Regions from separate parts of the Pseudomonas sp. ML2-2023-3 genome, predicted to be linked through region 1. Evidence: riboswitches for the same ligand, from Rfam matches in the RefSeq annotation. Region 1 holds a riboswitch; each other region holds the start of a gene.
The links. Region 1 has a riboswitch for cobalamin ahead of V6P94_RS15130 (ABC transporter substrate-binding protein). Riboswitches for the same ligand answer to the same signal wherever they lie in the genome.
Positions count from the first base shown of each region.

Region 1 (6,570 bases):
GATCCCGCGGGCCTGTTCAGAACTGGCCGATTTGGTGATCAAGAACGCGGTGATCGCGTTGAACAACTGCGAGCCGGCTATCCCCGCCAGAATGATCTGGGCACTGGTACTGGCTGGTCCGCTGACGCGGGCCAGCACAATGACCAGGGCAAAAGCGGTGATGGCTCCGGCAAAGGCTCCTGCAGACAGGGAGATGGCGCCCGCACCCAGGCCCAGTACCGCCACCAGCACGGCACCGGTCGAAGCACCGGCAGAAATGCCAAGCAAGTAGGGGTCGGCCAAGGGATTGCGCAGCAAAGACTGCAACACCACCCCGCACGTCGCCAGCCCGGCACCACAGGCTGCAGCCACCAAGGCACGGGTCAGGCGATAGTTCCAGACAATGCCTTCGTCGATCGGATCAAGTACATACCCGGCGCCCCACAGCTTGTTGGCCAGCACCTGGAGCACCACGCCCGGGGCGATCGGCGTTTCGCCGATGGCAACCCCGCCAAGCACTGCCAACAGCAAGGCCACGAAGGCCAGCAGTGTGAGCATCAGCCTTGCACTCATTTGGGCAGGTCGTAGGCATTGATGGCTGTCGCGAGTGTTTCGAGCCCGTCGAACATGCGCAGGCTGGCCTGCATGGCATGGGCATCAAGGATGATGATGCGGTTGTTTTTGACGGCATCCATGTTGCGGGTCACAGGGTCGGTGCGCAGGAATTCGAGTTTTTTCTCAACGTCATCGGCCGGGAAACGACGTCGATCCATGCGTGCGATGATCAGGAACGTCGGGTTGGCCTTGGCCAGGGTTTCCCAGCCGACGGTTGGCCATTCTTCATCGGATTCCACAACATTACGTATGCCCAGGGTATTGAGCATAAAGTCGGGGATGCCCTTGCGACCTGCAACGTAGGGGTCGATGTCCAGGTCGGCACTGGAGAACCAGAACAGCGCGCTGGTGTGGCTCAGGTCCTTGCCCTTGAGCGATTCGGTGGATTTTTCAAGGCCGGCCTTGAGTTCGGCGTTGAGCTGTTCGCCGCGCTGCTGCACATCGAATACTTCAGCCAACTGGGTGATGCTCCTGTAGACGCTGTCAATGCTGAATGCCTGCAGGCGAGTGCCGTCTGCACCTACAAGATTGTCCTTGCCCTCACAGTCCGAAGGCATCAGGTAAGTGGGTATTTTCAGCTCATGAAACTGTTCGCGAGTCCCCACCACGCCCTGCGGGCCCACCATCCATTCCAGTTGCACCGCCACCAGTTCCGGGCGTTTTCCAATCACCGACTCAAAGCTTGGGTCGTTGTCGGCAAGCCGCTCGACCTTGTCGTTCTGCGCCTTGTACCGGGCGGGTACATCGTTGAACCACAGCGAGGTGCCCGCCAGTTTGTCGCCCAGGCCCAATGCATAGAACATCTCGGTACCGGCCTGGCCGATGGTCACGGCACGCAGGGGTGCGTGCTGAAAGGTCAGCGAGCTGCCGCAGTTTTCGATTGTCAGGGGGTATTGGGTAGGGGCCGCATGGGCCAGTGCTGGCAAGGCAAGGGTGGCAAGAAGGGTAACAGCGCGGTGCAACAGCATGATGCAATCTCCATTTGATCGTACACAAAACGCAGGTGTACAGCCGGGAACACATCACCGAGCACTGTTGGCGCAACAGCACGAGAGCAAGGATGCCTTCCCCGGACACCCCGCCGGTTGGTTTTTTGACTTTGCCGGCAGGTCTCCTGACTGATGGGTCATCGCCTGGCTCCAGCCTTCCCGGGAGGTATCCCAGTGGCAAACACGGAGCAGGCTCGTCATCTACAGTTGCGGGGGCAGTTCCGTTTGGTGCGACAGAGGCACTTCGGATTCCCTTTTAACCCCCCCCGTGGGGGGGACCGGCGGCGGGATGATAGTCGATCTTGTTTGCAAGAGGGAGTGGGTGTCAGATTCAGAAATACTTGAGCCAGGCAATATCTCTGCGACGGGCTTTCAAGGCAGCAAACCAGCGCACCGGCCAATACAGCGATGTGGCCAGCAGTACTGCCGTCAGCCATACCGCAGCGATACTGTCAAAACCGAAGTAGCTGCCCTGGTTCTGGCCAAACAGGGCGACACTCGCCACATACAGCACTTTGAGCACGTACAGGTGCAACAGGTAGAAGAACATCGGTGCAGCGCCGAAAACGGCCAGGGTGGCGATCCACTTGCGTTGCCCGGCCCGCTCAAACCCCAGTAGCAGCAACAGGCCAGCCCCCAGGGTCAAGGCGAGAAACAGCAGCGAAGGCGGGTATTTGGTGATGTTGAAAAAGCTCATCAGGCTCTGCGTGAAGTCGTCATGACTCACCCACGGCGCTTCTCCATAGCCATTCAGTAAACGCAGTACGACAAAAACCAGCAGCGCCACCGTACCTGCAAGCAACAGATAGCGCTGACGTACGTCAGCCGGGGCAGAGCGGGCAAACCAGGGACCCATGCAGTAACCCAGCGCGATCACACCGATCCAGGGCAGCACAGGGTAAGACGTGCGCAGGCGCAAGTTGTCCGAGAACTCGATCCAGCCACGATCATGCAAAATCGCCCAAGGGATATGCATCATCGAATCCACGGGGAAATGCAGGGTATCGAGCAGGTTATGCCCGGCGACAATGACCAGGCCCAGTACCAGCAACAGTGGACGGGGCAGCCAGACCAGCGCCGCAAGGGCAATCATGCTCACGCCAATGGCCCAGATCACCTGCATATAGATGACCGAGGGCGGGAACTGGAAGGTCCAGGCGAAATTGACCAGAGTGAACTCCAGCACCACCAGAAACAGCCCGCGCTTGAACAGAAACGCCGAGACATCGCGCTTGCCCTGATACTTTTCGCCGTACAAAAACGCCGACAGACCGGTCAGCAAGACAAATACCGGGGCACACAGGTGGGCAAGGGTCCGGCTAAAAAACAGGGCAGGGTCGGTGATGTCGACGTTCATGGGATCGGACACCTGGCGGTGCAGAAAGAACGTCTCTCGCACATGGTCCAGCAGCATCAGGAGGATAACCAGGCCACGCAGGGCGTCGATGGACAGCAGGCGCTTGTTGGGAGGTGGAGCGAGGGTTGCGGTAGTCATTGAGGGATCACAGGCAAGGAGTGCATACAAGGTATTGATACCTTATAACATTTCCGTTTGCGCTGTCATCCCCATGAGAAAGATTCGCAAGAATTGGGCGTTTGTTAACGCCGAATTTTTACCCATGCCATCAACAGCGCCGAGGACAAAACGCCTGCGGTCATAAAGATATAAGCCGCTCCGGGATTTCCGGTGAGGCCGATCAGGTAGCCAACGATCCACGAGCCGACAAAGGCACCCAATGCTCCACACGCATTGATCAGGCCGATGGCGCCGCCGAACACGTTTGCCGGAATGACCTCCGGAATCAGCGCGAAAAAGGGCCCGTAGGGGGCGTACAGCGCGGCACCGGCAATTGTCAGCAGTGCAAACGACACCCAGAAGTGCGAAGAACCGATCAGGTACGAACAGAAGAAGGCCAGTGCACCCAGTGCCAGCAGTGGCCAGATGAAACGTTTTCGTTGCTGGGTTTTGTCTGAGGCCCAGGACACCGCCAGCATCGCGGCAACGGCAGCGACATAGGGCACTGCGCTCAGCCAGCCGACGGTGACGATATCCGCAGCCGCGGCCTGTTTGATGATGCTTGGCAGCCACATGATGAAACCGTATACGCCAATGCTCCACAGCGCGTGAACACAGCACAGCTGGATCACCACAGGGCTGGTGAACGCCTGCCGGTAATTACGGACTTGCTTCATGCCTTTCTGTTCGTCCGCGAGGGTCGCGGCCAGTTGGGTTTTTTCCTGGGCAGTGAGCCAGTCGACCTGCTCGGGCTTGTCCCGCGCCATGCGCCACCAGACGAATGCCCACAGCACTGCAGGCGCGCCTTCAATCACAAACATTTCGCGCCAGCCCCAGGCCTGGATCAAATACCCGGATACCACCGACATCCACAACACCGTGACCGGGTTGCCCAGTACCAGAAAAGTATTGGCCCGCGAACGCTCCTTGCGGGTAAACCAGTTGCTGATGAAAATCAGCATCGCCGGCATGACTGCCGCCTCAACAATCCCCAGGGAAACGCGAATAAACATCAGCATGGGGATATTGGTCACCAGGCCCGTGGCCATGGCGCAAAAGCCCCACAAAATCAGGCTCCAGAACACCAGTTTGCGCACACTGTATTTCTGCGCGTAGATGGCGCCCGGCACCTGGAAGAAAAAGTACCCCAGGAAAAACAGGGCACCTATCAGCGAGGACATGCCCTTGGTGATACCCAGGTCTTGCTCGATCCCCGCCGCACTGGCAAAGCCATAGTTGGCCCGGTCCAGATACGCGAGGCTGTAGGTAATGAAAATCAGCGGGATCAGATACAGCCAGCGTTTGGACGCAAAGCCTTTGGTCGTTACCTGGGCACTGGCTCTATCGGTCAAGGGCAGTGCAGGTTCTTTAAGAATGCTCATGGGTGTTCCTTGTTATTGTTTTTTGCGGGTGCGGGTCAAACAACGCTGGTCAAGCCTCCATCCACAAACAGTGTCTGACCGTTGATGAAATCCGACGCCGGGGAGGCGAGAAACACGGCCGCTCCGCACAGCTCTTCAACCCGCCCCCAGCGGCCCGCCGGGGTGCGTTTGCACAGCCACTCGGAAAACTCCTGGTTGTCGACCAGGGCGCGATTCATCTCGGTGGCGAAGTAGCCCGGTGCCAGGCCATTGGCCTGAATGCCATGACGTGCCCATTCTGCGCACATGCCTTTGGTGAGCATCTTTACTGCGCCTTTTGAGGCCGCATAGGGCGCGATGGTCGGGCGCGCGAGTTCGCTTTGCACCGAGCAGATATTGATGATCTTGCCGCGCCCGCGAGCAATCATGTGCCGGGCAACCGCCTGGGACACATGGAACACACCGTCCAGATTGACCCGCATCAGGTCGTTCCAGTCGCTTTCGGCAAAGTCCTCCAGCGGGGCACGGCGCTGAATGCCGGCGTTGTTGACGAGAATGTCGATGGCGCCGGTGTCGGTCTCGAAAGCATTGATCGCGGCAAACAATTGCTCGCGGTTGGTGACGTCAAACGCTGCGAATTCTGCCTTCAGGCCCTCATCGCGCAGTTGGCTGGAAATTGCGCGGGCTTTTTCGATATTACGATCGTTGATCACCACAATTGCCCCGGCAGCGCCAAGGCCACGTGCCAGCTCCAGGCCGATTCCTTTGCCTGATCCTGTGATCAAGGCACGACGACCTTCAAGCTGGAAGCTGCTGATATTGAATGACATGCTGTTCTCCACAAACGGCCGCTTATTATTGTTACCGGCCCTGTGGTTACTTCACCTCACGCCAGAGGAGGAGTCCAATCGTCATTGATGATCTCGTAATCAATTATTTTGATCAGCGTTGAGACTGCTCAATCCACCTACGGGCTTCCACCGACTGGCATCCATCAACGTTGCCGTCGATCAGTGAGCAGGAACGTAATCACTGCGCGGCGTGTCCATGAAGTCTGTATTGCCATACCGGCGATGGCTGGTAACAACGATGAGGTGAATATGCGCAGCTTGATTTCTGCATCACTATTGGCTGGTTTTTTGTGTGCACTGCCTTACGCAGTCCAGGCTGACGATGACAAACCTGCGGACTGCAAGCCCGGACAGATACTCGCCGAGTCCATGGACCTGAGCAGTTGCTATGGCAACGGCGACAAGGCTCCGGACCAATACACACGGGAAGAAGTCGCGATCAAGGACTGGAAAGCCAAAGGGCTTCCACAGCCTGATGAGCATGAGCAGTGGGTACAGATAAGCGGGCACTATGTGTTGGTCAATCGCGTGAATGCGGTCATCAAGGAGATCCGCACCAAGAACGCAAAGGTGCTCGGCAAGTAACCCCCACAGCGTGCAACCGGGTTCAAAGCCGCCTCAGGCAGAGGCGGCATCACGTGTCATCCTTCACCCGCTTCGCGTCCGTGGGCGGCAGTAGCCAGTAGCCCGGTATCGACGCGCACAAAAATGGAATCGCCGACCGCCGTCAGCACATCGCCTGCATAGACTTCACACAGAATCCGCGTCTTGCGCCCCACATCACCTTCAACCCTGGCCCGCAGGGTCAGTGGCACGCCCATGGGGGTGGGTTTGATGAACTTGATTCCCAGGTTACCCGTCACGCAGTTGATGCGCGGCTTGCTGACCACATCGCGGTTCTCCTGGCGGTAGTGATAAGCCATTGCCGTCCAGTTGGAGTGACAATCAACCAGCATTGCGATCATGCCGCCGTACACCAGCTCGGGCCAGCCGCAGTACTTGGGGTCAGGCAAGTGTTCGGCGATGACATGCACGCCGTCCTCATGCCAGTAGCTCTTGATATGCAAACCCTGGGAATTACTGCTGCCGCAGCCGTAGCACACGCCATCTGGCGCGGCGGTATCCTGCAAGGAGGGAGTTAGCTGACTCATACCGTGATCATCCTGAATGGTGTGCCCTTTACGTTAACGTAAAGATAGACATTTTTCCTCGCGTTTCATGCAAGCGATGTTCGTTTTCCTGAAATGTAGATCGCCAAC
Region 1 covers NZ_CP146343.1:3,306,084-3,312,653, forward strand. Annotated here, with positions in the region: gene V6P94_RS15125 (iron chelate uptake ABC transporter family permease subunit) at 1-540, opposite strand, end outside; gene V6P94_RS15130 (ABC transporter substrate-binding protein) at 549-1,562, opposite strand; cobalamin riboswitch at 1,681-1,881, opposite strand; gene V6P94_RS15135 (heparan-alpha-glucosaminide N-acetyltransferase domain-containing protein) at 1,915-3,078, opposite strand; gene V6P94_RS15140 (MFS transporter) at 3,183-4,481, opposite strand; gene V6P94_RS15145 (SDR family NAD(P)-dependent oxidoreductase) at 4,517-5,290, opposite strand; gene V6P94_RS15150 (RcnB family protein) at 5,561-5,896, shown strand; gene V6P94_RS15155 (PaaI family thioesterase) at 5,953-6,462, opposite strand.

Region 2 (6,570 bases), 1.3 Mb from region 1:
CACTTTGTAGCCACTGTGCGGCTTGCGGTTCCAGGAACCGTGCTGGCCAATAAACGCGCCTTGGGTAAAGTCGGGCAGTTTGCTGCCTTCGGCAAAACTCAGCCCCAGGGATGCAGTGTGCGGGCCGACGGCATAGTCCGGTGCAATGGCTTTGGCGACCAGTTCCGGATTTTGCGGGTTGACCCGTACATCCACGTGCTGGCCGTAATAGCTGTAGGGCCAGCCATAGAAGCCGCCATCCTGAACTGAAGTGATGTAGTCGGGCACCAGGTCGCTGCCGATTTCGTCGCGCTCGTTTACCGCTGTCCAGAGCTTGCCGGTTTTGGGTTCCCAGTCCATGCCATTGGGGTTGCGCAGGCCCGAGGCGAAAATACGGTGGTTGCCGGTGGCGCGATCAACTTCCCAGATCGCGGCGCGGCCTTCTTCCTTGTCCATGCCGTTCTCGCCCACGTTGCTGTTGGAACCGACGGTGACATACAGCTTGGTGCCGTCAGGGCTGGCGATGACGTTTTTGGTCCAGTGATGGTTCAGTGGGCCGCCCGGTAAGTCGAGCACCTTGACCGGATTGGCTTTGATGCTGTTTTCGCCCGCCTGATAGGGGACGCGTAAAAGCTTGTCGGCGTCAGCGATATACAACTCGTCGCCCACCAGGGTCATGCCAAAAGGCGAGTTCAGATTGTCGAGAAAGACCGTGCGGGTTTCGGCCACGCCATCGTGGTCTGCATCGCGCAACAGGGTGATCCGGTTCGCGCTTGGCACTGCGGCCCCGGCGCGGGCCATCACCTTGTCTGCGATCCAGCCTTTGATCCCCTTGCTGTCATCCGGTTTGGGCGGTGCGTTGGTTTCTGCGACCAGCACATCGCCGTTGGGCAAGACATAGAGCCAGCGCGGATGATCCAGGCCTTCGGCGAAGGCGGCGACCTCCAGGCCTTGGGCAGCAATGGGCGTGGCGCCATCAGCCCAACCGACCGCCGGGGCGATATTGACGGTGGGTATCAGGGTTTTGTTCGGTTCGGGTAATTTGGGCGAGGGGCCGGTGCCATCACTTACTTGCAGGGTCGACGACTCGCCGCAGGCAGCCAATCCTGCCGCAAGTACGATGACAATAGCGTGCTGGCGCTTGAGCATGAAGAACTCCATTATGTTTTGGTCTCGTAGGTCATAGAGAAGCTTAGCCCTTCAAAGGTTCAGGTCGTAGCTTTGTATAGCCCTATTGGTGCCACCTTTAATTGACGCTCCACCCCCAACCCTCTAACCTTCGCGGCTTGTTTCAGGTGCTCGGCAACGTAACGTTGGTCGAGTGAAACAGGGAAGCCGGTGAGGGCGTGTTTGTCCTGCACAACCGCCATGATCCCGGCGCTGCCCCCGCAACGGTAAACGAGTCAATGCCACGCCAACTGCCACTGTGATTGCTCACGGGAAGGCGCGTGGACAAGGGCGCCCTGTACAGGGCCGTCCGCTTGTGAGCCCGGAGACCGGCCTGATCCATCCACCACTCTCGCGGCGGGCGATGCAGTGTGTTTTTTATGAATTCCCCCCCGCCTCCCGTTTGCATCATTGAGCCCCAACGGAGAGCTGCCATGAACGAATCCCCCGAACGCGACGAACGTCATCAGGCGCGCATGCTGCGCAAAAAAGCCGTCATGGATGAGCGCATTGCCAGCTCGCCCAATGAGTGCGGGCTACTGCTGGTGTTGACCGGCAATGGCAAAGGCAAGAGCAGTTCCGCTTTTGGCATGCTGGCACGGGCCATGGGCCACGGCATGCAGTGCGGCGTGGTGCAGTTCATCAAAGGTCGCAACAGCACTGGCGAGGAGATCTTCTTCCGCCGCTTCCCCGAGCAGGTGCGTTATCACGTGATGGGTGAAGGCTTTACCTGGGAAACCCAGGATCGCCAACGCGATATCGCGGCCGCCGAAGCCGCCTGGGAAGTATCCCGCGAGATGCTGCGTGACCCGTCCATCGGGCTGGTTGTACTGGATGAGCTGAACATCGCGCTCAAACACGGCTACCTCGACCTTGAGCAGGTGCTCGCCGACCTGCAAGCCCGTCCGCCAATGCAGCATGTGCTGGTCACCGGGCGTGGCGCCAAACCTGAGCTGATAGACCTGGCCGATACCGTGACTGAAATGGGTGTGGTCAAACACGCATTCCAAGCCGGGATCAAAGCCCAGAAAGGCATCGAATTGTGAGTGTTCAAGCATGAGAGAGTCGCGTCATTGCCCCGCGGTGTTGATCGCCGCACCGGCCTCCGGTCAGGGCAAGACCACCGTTACCGCCGCCTTGGCCCGATTGCATCGCAATCAGGGGCGCAAGGTGCGGGTGTTTAAATGTGGACCGGATTTTCTGGACCCGATGATTCTGGAGCGCGCCAGCGGTGCGCCGGTTTATCAGGTGGATTTGTGGATGGTGGGCGCGGATGAAAGTCGCCGCCTGCTGTGGGAAGCCGCTGGTGAAGCGGACCTGATCCTGATCGAAGGCGTGATGGGTCTGTTCGACGGTACACCTTCCAGCGCCGACCTGGCGCGCCATTTTGGGGTACCGGTGCTGGGTGTGATTGATGGCACCGCAATGGCCCAGACGTTTGGTGCGCTGGCCCTGGGCCTGGCCCGCTATCAACCGGACCTCCCGTTTGCCGGGGTGCTGGCCAACCGGGTTGGCACAGTGCGTCATGCACAGTTGCTCGAAGGCAGCCTGACCGAAGGCCTGCGCTGGTACGGCGCGTTGTCTCGCGAGACCGGGATCGAGTTGCCGAGTCGACACTTGGGGCTGGTTCAGGCGAGTGAGCTGAACGACCTGGATGCGCGTCTCGACGCGGCAGCCAATGCCCTGGCCAGCACCTGTGAGGTAGCGCTGCCACCCGCCGTTGAATTTGCAGCGCCCGAGCCTGTGCTGGTCGAGCCATTGTTGGCCGGGGTTCGGATTGCCGTGGCCCGGGATGAAGCCTTTGCCTTCACCTATGGTGCGAGTCTGGATCTGCTGCGGGCGATGGGAGCCGAGCTGGTGTTTTTCTCGCCGATTCGCGATGTCCGCCTGCCAGAAGCTGACAGCCTTTATTTGCCGGGCGGTTATCCCGAGTTGCATCACCTTGAGCTGTCGCGCAATACACCGATGCTGGAGGCGATTCGCGCCCATCACGCAGCCGGTAAACCGTTGCTGGCCGAATGTGGCGGCATGCTTTATCTGCTCGACGCCTTGACCGATGTCGACGGTCAGCGTGCCGAGCTGGTGGGTTTGCTGACGGGGGAGGCGAAGATGCAAAAGCGTCTGGCCGCGTTGGCATTGCAATCGGTGGACATGCCCGAGGGGTTGCTGCGTGGTCACACTTACCATCACTCGCTGACCAGCACTGAGCTTGAACCTGTTGCCCGTGGCCTGAGCCCCAATGGCGGGCGCGGTGCCGAAGCGGTGTATCGCGAAGGGCGGATGACCGCCTCTTACGTGCACTTCTACTTTCCGTCCAATCCTCAGGCGATTGCTGCGCTGTTTGCGCCGTGCGCTGTGACGGCGCCATGACCGATAACGCCTTTAGTCCTGAAGAACGCGCAGCGGTGTACCGCGCCATCGCCGAGCGCCGCGATATGCGGCACTTCAGCGGTGGCAGTGTGGCACCTGAACTGTTGTCGCGTTTGCTTGAGGCGGCGCATCAGGCCCCGAGTGTGGGGCTGATGCAGCCGTGGCGGTTTATCCGCATCACTGACCGGGAACTGCGAGGCAGGATTCAGGGCCTGGTCGAGGCCGAGCGGGTACGGACCGCCGAGGCGCTGGGCCAGCGCTCCGATGAATTCATGACGCTCAAGGTTGAAGGCATCCAGGACTGTGCCGAGGTGCTGGTGGCGGCGTTGATGGATGACCGTGAAAAGCATATTTTTGGTCGACGTACCCTGCCGGAAATGGACATGGCGTCGTTGTCGTGTGCCATTCAAAACCTGTGGCTGGCAGCACGTGTAGAAGGCTTGGGCATGGGGTGGGTGTCGTTGTTCGAGCCTGAGGCGCTGGCGAGCTTGCTGGGGTTGCCCCCGGGAGCCAAACCTCTGGCAGTGTTGTGCCTGGGCCCGGTCGAGGCTTTTTATCCCGCGCCCATGCTGGTGCTGGAAGGGTGGGCGCAAGCACGCCCACTGAGTGAACTGGTGTATGAGAATTATTGGGGAGTGAGTCCATGAGTGTGGCGTTGTTGTGCGTCGCCGGAGTGGCGCTGGATGCGCTGTTTGGCGAGCCCAAGCGCTGGCATCCGCTGGTTGCGTTTGGCCGAATGGCCGAGCGTATCGAACAGCGGTTCAATTCCGGCGGACGTGGCTGGCGCAGTCATGGTGTGACGGCCTGGGTGCTGGCAGTGTTGCCGCTGACGATCCTTGCAACGGCGCTTTCATGGCTGCCGTATATCGGCTGGCTGGTGGAAATTCTGGCGCTGTATTGTGCGCTGGGCATGCGCAGTCTCGGTGAGCACGTGCAGCCGGTTGCCGAGGCATTGCGTGCCAACGATCTGGAAGAGGCACGGACCCGGGTCGGCTATCTGGTCAGTCGCCAAACCAGCGAGCTGGACCCCACTGAAGTTGCCCGTGCGGCCACTGAATCTGTGCTGGAAAACGGCAGTGATGCTGTCTTTGCCACTATTTTCTGGTTTGTCGTGGCGGGAGCGCCGGGCGTGGTGCTCTATCGTTTGAGCAATACGCTGGACGCGATGTGGGGCTATCGCAACGAACGCTTTGAGCGCTTTGGCTGGGCTGCTGCCCGTATCGACGATGTTCTTAACTATATTCCGGCAAGGCTGGTTGCGTTGACTTACGCCGTATTGGGTAAAACCCGACTGGCCTTGAAATGCTGGCGCAAGCAGGCACCTCAGTGGGACAGTCCCAACGCAGGCCCGGTCATGGCCGCAGGCGCAGGGGCCCTGGGTGTGGAACTGGGTGGGCCGGCGATTTATCACGGCGAACTGCATGAGCGTGCGCAATTGGGCGAAGGCGTGCCAGCGGATGCGGACTCGATTGGTCGTGGCTGGCAACTGGTGCAACGTGGCGTATGGCTGTGGCTATTGATTCTGTGTGCGTGGAGTGAATTCTATGCTTGAACACGGCGGGCGTTTACGCAAAGCGGCGTTGCACTACGGCATTGACGAGGCTGACTGGCTGGATTTGTCCACTGGCCTTGCGCCCTGGCCTTTTGATATCCCGCAGATACCCGAGCGTGTCTGGGCGCGTTTGCCTGAAACCGACGATGGCCTTGAGCAAGCTGCCTGCGCCTATTACGGCGCATTGAGTGTGTTGCCGGTCCCGGGCTCGCAGTGCGCAATCCAGTTGCTGCCGCGCCTGCGCCGCAGTGGCAAGGTCGGTGTGCTGTCGCCGTGTTACGCCGAGCATGCGCATGCCTGGAGGCAAAGCGGGCACATCGTGCGTGAAATCATGGAGCAGGAAGTCGATTTCTACCTCGACACCCTGGATGTGCTGGTGGTGGTCAACCCCAACAACCCTACCGGGGTGAGGCACACGCCAGAGCGTCTGCTTGAATGGCATGCGCGGCTTGTGCAACGCGGTGGCTGGCTGGTGGTGGACGAAGCCTTCATGGACAACACACCCGCGTTCGGCCTGGCCGGGCACACCCAGCGTACCGGGTTGATCGTGTTGCGTTCATTCGGCAAGTTTTTTGGTCTGGCCGGGGTGCGGCTGGGTTTTGTGCTGGCCGAGCAAAAATTGCTCAAGTTGCTGGCCGAGCAAGTCGGGCCCTGGGCGGTGAGCGGACCGACACGCATTGTCGGCCAGGCCTGCCTGCTGGACACCGAAGGCCATGCTCGCCAGCGCGAGCGCAGTGAACTGGCCAGCGGGCGGCTGGAGCGATTGCTGGGGCTGCATGATGTGCCGCCCCAGGGCGGCTGCGCGTTGTTCCAGTGGTTGATCACGCCCCACGCCGACCGCCTTTACGAATTCATGGCGCACCGCGGCATTTTGCTGCGCCTGTTTGCCCACAACAGCAGCGTGCGTTTTGGCCTGCCCGCCGATGAGGCTGACTGGCAGCGGCTCGAGCTGGCGCTGGCGGCGTACACCAAGGAAACCACATGAGTACGTTGATGGTGCAGGGCACCACTTCCGATGCCGGCAAAAGCACGCTGGTGACGGCCCTGTGTCGCTGGCTGACCCGCCAGGGTGTAGCGGTGGTGCCGTTCAAGCCACAGAACATGGCGCTCAACAGTGCGGTGACTGCCGAGGGTGGCGAGATTGGCCGCGCTCAGGCGGTGCAGGCCCAGGCCGCCGGATTGGCGCCGCACACGGACATGAATCCGGTGCTGCTCAAGCCCAATAGCGACACCGGTGCCCAAGTGATCATTCATGGTCGTGCCGTCACCAGCATGAATGCGGTGGCGTATCACGACTACAAGGCCATTGCCATGCAAGCGGTACTGGCCTCCCATCAGCGTTTGAGTGCCGCGTATCCGGTGGTGATGGTCGAGGGTGCGGGCTCGCCTGCCGAGATCAATCTGCGGGCCGGTGATATTGCCAACATGGGCTTTGCCGAAGCGGTTGACTGCCCGGTGGTGTTGATTGCCGATATCAATCGCGGCGGGGTGTTTGCCCATCT
Region 2 covers NZ_CP146343.1:1,978,864-1,985,433, forward strand. Annotated here, with positions in the region: gene V6P94_RS09190 (sorbosone dehydrogenase family protein) at 1-1,128, opposite strand, end outside; cobalamin riboswitch at 1,256-1,499, shown strand; gene cobO (cob(I)yrinic acid a,c-diamide adenosyltransferase) at 1,581-2,192, shown strand; gene V6P94_RS09200 (cobyrinate a,c-diamide synthase) at 2,203-3,516, shown strand; gene bluB (5,6-dimethylbenzimidazole synthase) at 3,513-4,163, shown strand; gene cbiB (adenosylcobinamide-phosphate synthase CbiB) at 4,160-5,068, shown strand; gene cobD (threonine-phosphate decarboxylase CobD) at 5,061-6,053, shown strand; gene V6P94_RS09220 (cobyric acid synthase) at 6,050-6,570, shown strand, end outside.
Region 2: linked by a shared signal. The riboswitch ahead of cobO (cob(I)yrinic acid a,c-diamide adenosyltransferase) and the one ahead of V6P94_RS15130 (ABC transporter substrate-binding protein) in region 1 are both predicted to bind cobalamin.

Region 3 (6,570 bases), 200 kb from region 1:
GCGCCGAGGTCAACTTCCTGCGCTTGATGCCGGCCGACGCCCGTTCGGGCATCTTGAGCAGCTGGTATCAGAACAGCGGCAAGCTGAAGATGTGGATGGACTACCAGAAGATCGACACCGGCACGCCGAGCGGCATGAAGCTCGATCCGGCCGACCCCAAGCGTGACTTTGCGCTCAAGCTGATTGAACGCGCCGGCACCCTGAATGCACGGCCCGACCCGATCAACCGTTGCGTCGGTGCTTACTGTTCACGCCCCGACATCCCGCAAGAGTTCAAATACGCCGAGCAGGCACTGAGCCGTCTGACCTCGCGCCCTGCGGCGGGGCTGTCGGTCATCAGTCAATTGCCAGAAGCCAGCATGCTGCGGATCGAGGGACGTGACGGCAAGCGCGAGATGTACAGCATGCTGCGCAATCGCGCGCACACCAACGTGGCCTTCATGCTGGGCGAGGAATACCGGCTGGAGCCTGGGCTGGACACCCTGGCCATCTACCCCGGGGTGCTCAGCAGCTACCCGAACTTCATGTTCAATATCCCGACGGGGCAGGTTGAGGCCTTTGTTGAAGCGATGGAGCAATGCAAGGATCAAGAGACCTTTGACACCATTGTCGAGCGCTGGGGGATTCGCCGTAGCCATCCACAGTTCTGGCAGTACTTTCACGATATTGGCCAGTACATCAGCGAAACCGACCCGGTAGAGGCCGGTGTGCTGGATATGAACCGCTACGAAAACCTGTAATCAGCCACTAGAATTTGATACATGGGGTGTGGCTTTCCTGACAAAAACACTAGGACTTTGTCAGGCGCGCCGATTGGCGTAAACTGCGTCCCATGTCTGCGAGGAGATTCCATGAGCGCCATAACGATTACCGACGCTGCCCACGATTACCTGGCTGATCTGCTGTCAAAGCAGAACACCCCGGGTATCGGCATCCGCGTCTTTATCACCCAACCCGGTACCCAGTACGCCGAAACCTGCATTGCTTACTGCAAGCCGGCTGAAGTCAAATCTGAAGATACCGCCATCGGCCTTAAAAGCTTCACGGCCTGGATCGATTCGTTCAGCGAACCCTTCCTTGACGATGCCGTGGTGGACTACGCCACCGATCGCATGGGTGGTCAGCTGACCATCAAGGCGCCAAACGCCAAAGTGCCGATGGTCAATGCCGACAGCCCGATCAACGAGCGCATCAACTACTACCTGCAAACCGAGATCAATCCCGGTTTGGCCAGCCACGGCGGTCAGGTCAGCCTGATTGAAGTGGTTGAAGACGGTATCGCGGTGCTCAAGTTCGGTGGCGGTTGCCAGGGCTGCGGCCAGGCGGACGTGACGTTGCGTGAAGGCATCGAGCGCACCCTGCTTGAGCGTGTGCCGGAGCTCAAGGGCGTACGTGACGTGACCGACCACTCGCAGAAAGAAAACGCCTACTACTAACAGGGCGTTCGCTGCGAAGCTGAAGAAAAAACGGTGCCCCGTGAGCACCGTTTTTTTATGGCTGCGCGATTCGGATTGTGCGGGCGCAGCAGAACCTAATGGGATCTACCTGACAGGCCACGCCGTCCGTATCGCGAGCAAGCCCGCTCCCACAGGGGGAGAGCGTTCAAGGCCGATACAGATGCGCATGCCCCGCACGGTACAGCGACGAGTCCCCAAAACTGTCACTGGCCAGCACCCGGCCCACCAGGATCAGCGCCGTACGCCTGAATCCCTTGGCCTGGACCTTGATCGCGATGTCTGCAAGCGTCCCTTGCACCCAGTCCTGGTCAGGCCAGCTGGCGCGATGAATCACGGCAATCGGGCAATCACTGCCGTAGTGCGGGATCAGTTCGGCAACGATGTTTTCAAGGTTCTTGACCCCCAGATGAATGGCCATGGTCGCCTTGTGCTGCGCCAGGCTGGCCAGTTCTTCTCCGGCTGGCATAACGGTTTTTTCGGCGTAACGGGTCAGAATCACGGTTTGCGAAATATCGGGCAACGTCAGTTCGGCCCCCAGAATGGCCGCACAGGCCGCGGTGGCAGTCACTCCCGGAATGATCTCAAAGGCAATGCCCAGCTCACGCAAGCAGCGGATCTGTTCGCCAATGGCCCCGTACAAGCTGGGGTCGCCGGAATGTACGCGGGCCACGTCCTGGCCTTTGGCGTCGGCGGCCTTGATCAGGGTGATGATCTGCTCAAGGTGCAGTTGCGCACTGTTGATCACCTGCTCAGCCTGATGGCCTTGCAGCACGGCCTCGGGGACCAGCGAACCCGCGTAAATGATCACCGGGCAACTGCGAATCAGGCGCTGGCCCTTGACGGTAATCAGCTCAGGATCGCCGGGTCCGGCGCCGATGAAATAAACAGTCATGGCAGTCTCTTGAAGGGGTTGAGATAGAGCTGTTCTTGAACAACGCTCATAGTGAGGCGGGGGATTATCGCGGGTTTTGCTCGAAACAGGCCAACGCAAAGGTGGCGCCGGGTGATTTTTGTCGCGTAATCAGCAAGGTAGCGGGTGCGCCGGCGAACCGCTCGGCCAGGGCCAGCGCAGCACTTTCGGCAATCCCGAAACACCCGGTTTTCTCGAACACAAGGTTCGACCGGTGACTCAGCTGAGGGGCGTACGGGGCAAGCTGTTGCGCACTGAAGACCTCAAGCTCCAGTTCCAGTCGAGCTGCCAGTTGCAGCAGTCCGGGTTCCTGGCGCTTGAGATCGACACTGGCCAGGGCACGGACCGCATTCAGCGGGATCCCGGCCCGGGCCAGAGAGCGTTCGATCAGACTCAACAGCTCTGCCGCGGTGCAATCCTGGCGACAGCCCAGGCCAATCACCAGGATTGGCGCTGTGCCGGTTGCCGTCATGCCGAGTACTGGCCTTCAGACTTGCGGCGAAACAGCCAGGCGCTGATCACGCCCAGGGCCAGCCAAAAGGCGAAGTTGGTCAGTTGCGAAGCAATCTTGAACTGCGACTCCAGCTCGGCCGGGGCCAGGCTTGAATGCACCAGTGGCTGGGGTGCGCCAAAAATATGCGGAACCACCAGAATCGCCACGCCCAGCACTTTCAGCGCCCAGTGCTTGCCAAATACCATCAGTGCGATGGCCACTGCGGTCGAAGCTGCGGTGCTGACCCACCAGATTTGACGCTGCAGCAAATCTGCCGCTGCAGTGCCCGGCAACTCGGGTGGCAGGCCCAGGGTCGGCGCCAGGCAGAACACCGCATAACCGGCAAGGCCCCAGAGCAGGCCCTGGGAAGTGCGCGTCGGGGCACGCAAGGTGTAAAGGCCGGCCAGCATCAAGGCAAAACCCACAGCAACCACCAGATTGCCGCCCGTGGTAGACAGCACGCGCTGCCAGCCATCTTCCGGCTCCCAGGCCTCGGCGTCGTGCTCGTGGGCTGGCATGGCCATGTCGGCATGCTCGTGCACTTCAGTGGCAGCAGGTTTTTCGTAGGTTTCGGCCTGCAAAATGAGTGGCGACACCCACAGGCTTTGCAGCAGGGTCAGCAGCAGGGCGGCCAGCAAGCCGGTGAAGCCTGCGGTTTGGGCGATACGCTTAATCATGGCAGGCAGTCTCAATGGCACGGGAAGGCGGAGCTGTGACGGGTGTCATGGGCCGCATTGTGAACCGCATCGATATGGGAGAACCCGGCGAAGTAAACGAGAAAAGCCCCCAGTACCGCAGCACCGACAGCCGCCACAATGCGTTGGCTTTGGGTGGCAGTGGTCGCGGCGGAATGGGTACGGCTGGTGCTGATAGACATGGCGCTTGCCTCAGGTCGGACGACGGGCAGCAAAGCGCAAGAAAACCCCGCGAACGAAGCCCGCAGGGTTTAACAGCGCCCGCCCACCGCGGGTTTGTTATTGAAAAATAACCAGGCCGGTCTCCGGGCTTGCGAGGGGCTCAAGGGTTGAGCCTGCAAACATCTCCTTCCCATGCACTCGGCACAGTGGATTTGATGTTTCTCTCGCTTACCGTTGCGGGGGCAGCGCCGGACTTGCCAGGACTAACGCCTGACGCACCGGTTTCCCGTTTCACCCTGTGAAGGGCACCTGATACAAGATGTGTAGGAAACCACAGCCCAGGAGAGTCGTCAATTTAAAGGGGGGGGTGTAGTCGCTGCCGCAGGCTGCGATAAGGGCCGCAGGACCTTCAAAAAGCGGGGCCGCTACGCAGCCCTCGCAGCCTGCGGCAGCGACTACACGTCAGGCGGTCAGCAGGCTTTTGACTTTGTCGCGCAACTGATCAATGGAGAAAGGTTTGCCAATCACCGCCATGCCTTCTGCGACCTCAAGGGTTTCGGCATAGCCGCTGGCAAACAGGATGGGCATTTTCTCGCGCATTTGGCGGGCCTTGGCTGCCAGCTCCCGGCCGTCCATGCCCGGCAACCCGACGTCGGTCATCAGCAGGTCAATGGGCTGGGCCGCATTCTCCAGCAGTTCCATGGCCTGCTCGCTGCCGTCTGCTTCAAGCACGCTGAAGTCCAGTTCTTGGAGCACGTCTACGATCAGCATCCGAACAATGGCGTCGTCTTCGACCACCAGGATGGTGGAGGGTGTAGCGGACATAATCATGATCTCGATAAAAAATGTAAGCGTGGGTCTCGCTGCAGCAAGGATAGCCTTGCCCAGCATTTGAATGTGCCTCTTTGTACGAAAATGTTCATTGTTGGGTAAGAAAATAGAACTATTGCTCGGTAATCCGGCAAACTCCAGTTTTTTAAGACTGCCCACAGGCCTGAAAATGAACTCACCTGTATCAATTGATGAGCGAAGCTTTCGCAAGCTTCTGAGTCGCAACGTTGGCTTGCCCCTGGCTGTCGGCGTGCTCAGTGCCGCGTTATTCGTGATCATGGTCAGCTATTTGTTATCAGTGATCAGGTGGGTGGAGCACAGCGACCGGGTTATCAGTAATACCAACGACGCCGTGCGGCTGACGGTGGATCTTGAAAGCGGCATGCGCGGGTTCCTGATTACCGGCGATGAGCATTTTCTGGACCCCTATGCCGTCGCCAAGCCGCAAATTGCGCTCCAGTTGAAGGGGTTGCAGGAGCTGGTCAGCGACAACCCGCAGCAGGTCGACCGGCTGAAACGCCTTGAGGCGCTGCAAAATGAGTGGAATGCCTACGCCCAGTCGATGGTCGATCTGCGCCGTCAGGACGGTGATTACCGTGCGGCCATACAGGCGGGGCGGGGCAAGCGCCTGGCGGACGAAATTCGCAAAGAATATCAAGACTTCATTCAGATGGAGCAGCAGCTGCGAGTGGCTCGCAGCGAAGAGGTCAGTCGTACAACGATCATCAGTATTGGCCTGTACCTGATTTTCGTACTGGGTTTGAGCGGCTTTTTGGCCTATATCGGTCGTCGCGATTTACTTGAACTTTCAAAGAGTTACAACAATGCCTTCGAGTCGCAGATCAAGACTGCTCAGCGTCTGGAACAACAGGCCTGGTTGCGCAACGGCCAGACCGAGCTGGCTGAACAGGTGCTGGGGCGCCTGACGCTCAACATGTTGGGCCACAACATCCTGCAGTTCTGTGCCCAGTACCTGGGATCCGTGGTGGCGGCCGTCTATGTGCGTGAAGATCACGGCGATCTCAAGCGTGTGGCCAGTTATGGGTTTTCCCGCGAGCAAGAGGCGCAGGGCCAACTGATTCGCAACGGCGAAGGGATTATCGGGCAGGCAGTCAAGCAGGATAAGTTGATTCGACTGGACAACGTACCCGCCGACTATTTCTCCAAAGTCAGCTCCGGGCTGGGCGAAGGCAGCCCGCGCAGTGTGCTGGTGGTGCCCACCAGTGATGATGATCGCGTCAACGGGGTCATTGAGCTGGGCTTCCTCAGGCCCCTGAGCGAGCGGGACGTAGAGCTGTTCGAATTGATCGCCGACAACATCGGCATGTCGATTGAAGCGGCGCGCTATCGCCAGCGCCTGCAAGAGGTGCTGGCCGAAACCCAGCAGCTCAATGAGCAACTGCAGGTGCAGCAGGAGGAACTCAAGACCGCCAACGAGGAACTCGAAGAGCAGTCGCGCATTCTCAAAGAGTCCCAGACCAGCCTCGAAACCCAGCAGGCCGAGCTGGAGCAGACCAACGAAGAGTTGGCCGGCCAGCGGGATGCAATGGACCGCAAGAACACCGAACTCAACCAGGCCCAGGTGCAACTTGAAGAACGGGCTGAAGAGCTGCAACGCTCCAGCAAGTACAAGTCCGAATTCCTGGCCAACATGTCCCACGAGCTGCGCACGCCGCTGAACAGCTCCTTGATCCTGGCCAAGTTGCTGTCCGAAAACCCGCAGCAGAACCTCAGCGCAGAACAGGTCAAGTTTGCCGAGTCTATTTACTCGGCGGGCAATGACCTGCTTAACCTGATCAACGACATCCTGGACATTTCCAAGGTAGAAGCCGGCAAGCTCGAAGTGCGCCCCGAGCACACCAGCGTGGCACGGGTGGTCGAAGGGTTGCGCAACATGTTCCAGCCGCTGGCGGGCGACAAGTCCCTGGGCTTTGAGGTCCAGTTGCAGCCCGGCACGCCGCCCATGATCTACACCGACAGCCAGCGTCTGGAGCAGATCCTCAAGAATTTGCTGTCCAACGC
Region 3 covers NZ_CP146343.1:3,110,489-3,117,058, forward strand. Annotated here, with positions in the region: gene V6P94_RS14290 (fatty acid cis/trans isomerase) at 1-740, shown strand, start outside; gene nfuA (Fe-S biogenesis protein NfuA) at 852-1,436, shown strand; gene cobM (precorrin-4 C(11)-methyltransferase) at 1,603-2,349, opposite strand; gene V6P94_RS14305 (cobalamin biosynthesis protein) at 2,414-2,839, opposite strand; gene V6P94_RS14310 (CbtA family protein) at 2,836-3,537, opposite strand; gene V6P94_RS14315 (CbtB-domain containing protein) at 3,549-3,737, opposite strand; cobalamin riboswitch at 3,834-4,045, opposite strand; gene V6P94_RS14320 (response regulator) at 4,180-4,542, opposite strand; gene V6P94_RS14325 (response regulator) at 4,718-6,570, shown strand, end outside.
Region 3: linked by a shared signal. The riboswitch ahead of V6P94_RS14315 (CbtB-domain containing protein) and the one ahead of V6P94_RS15130 (ABC transporter substrate-binding protein) in region 1 are both predicted to bind cobalamin.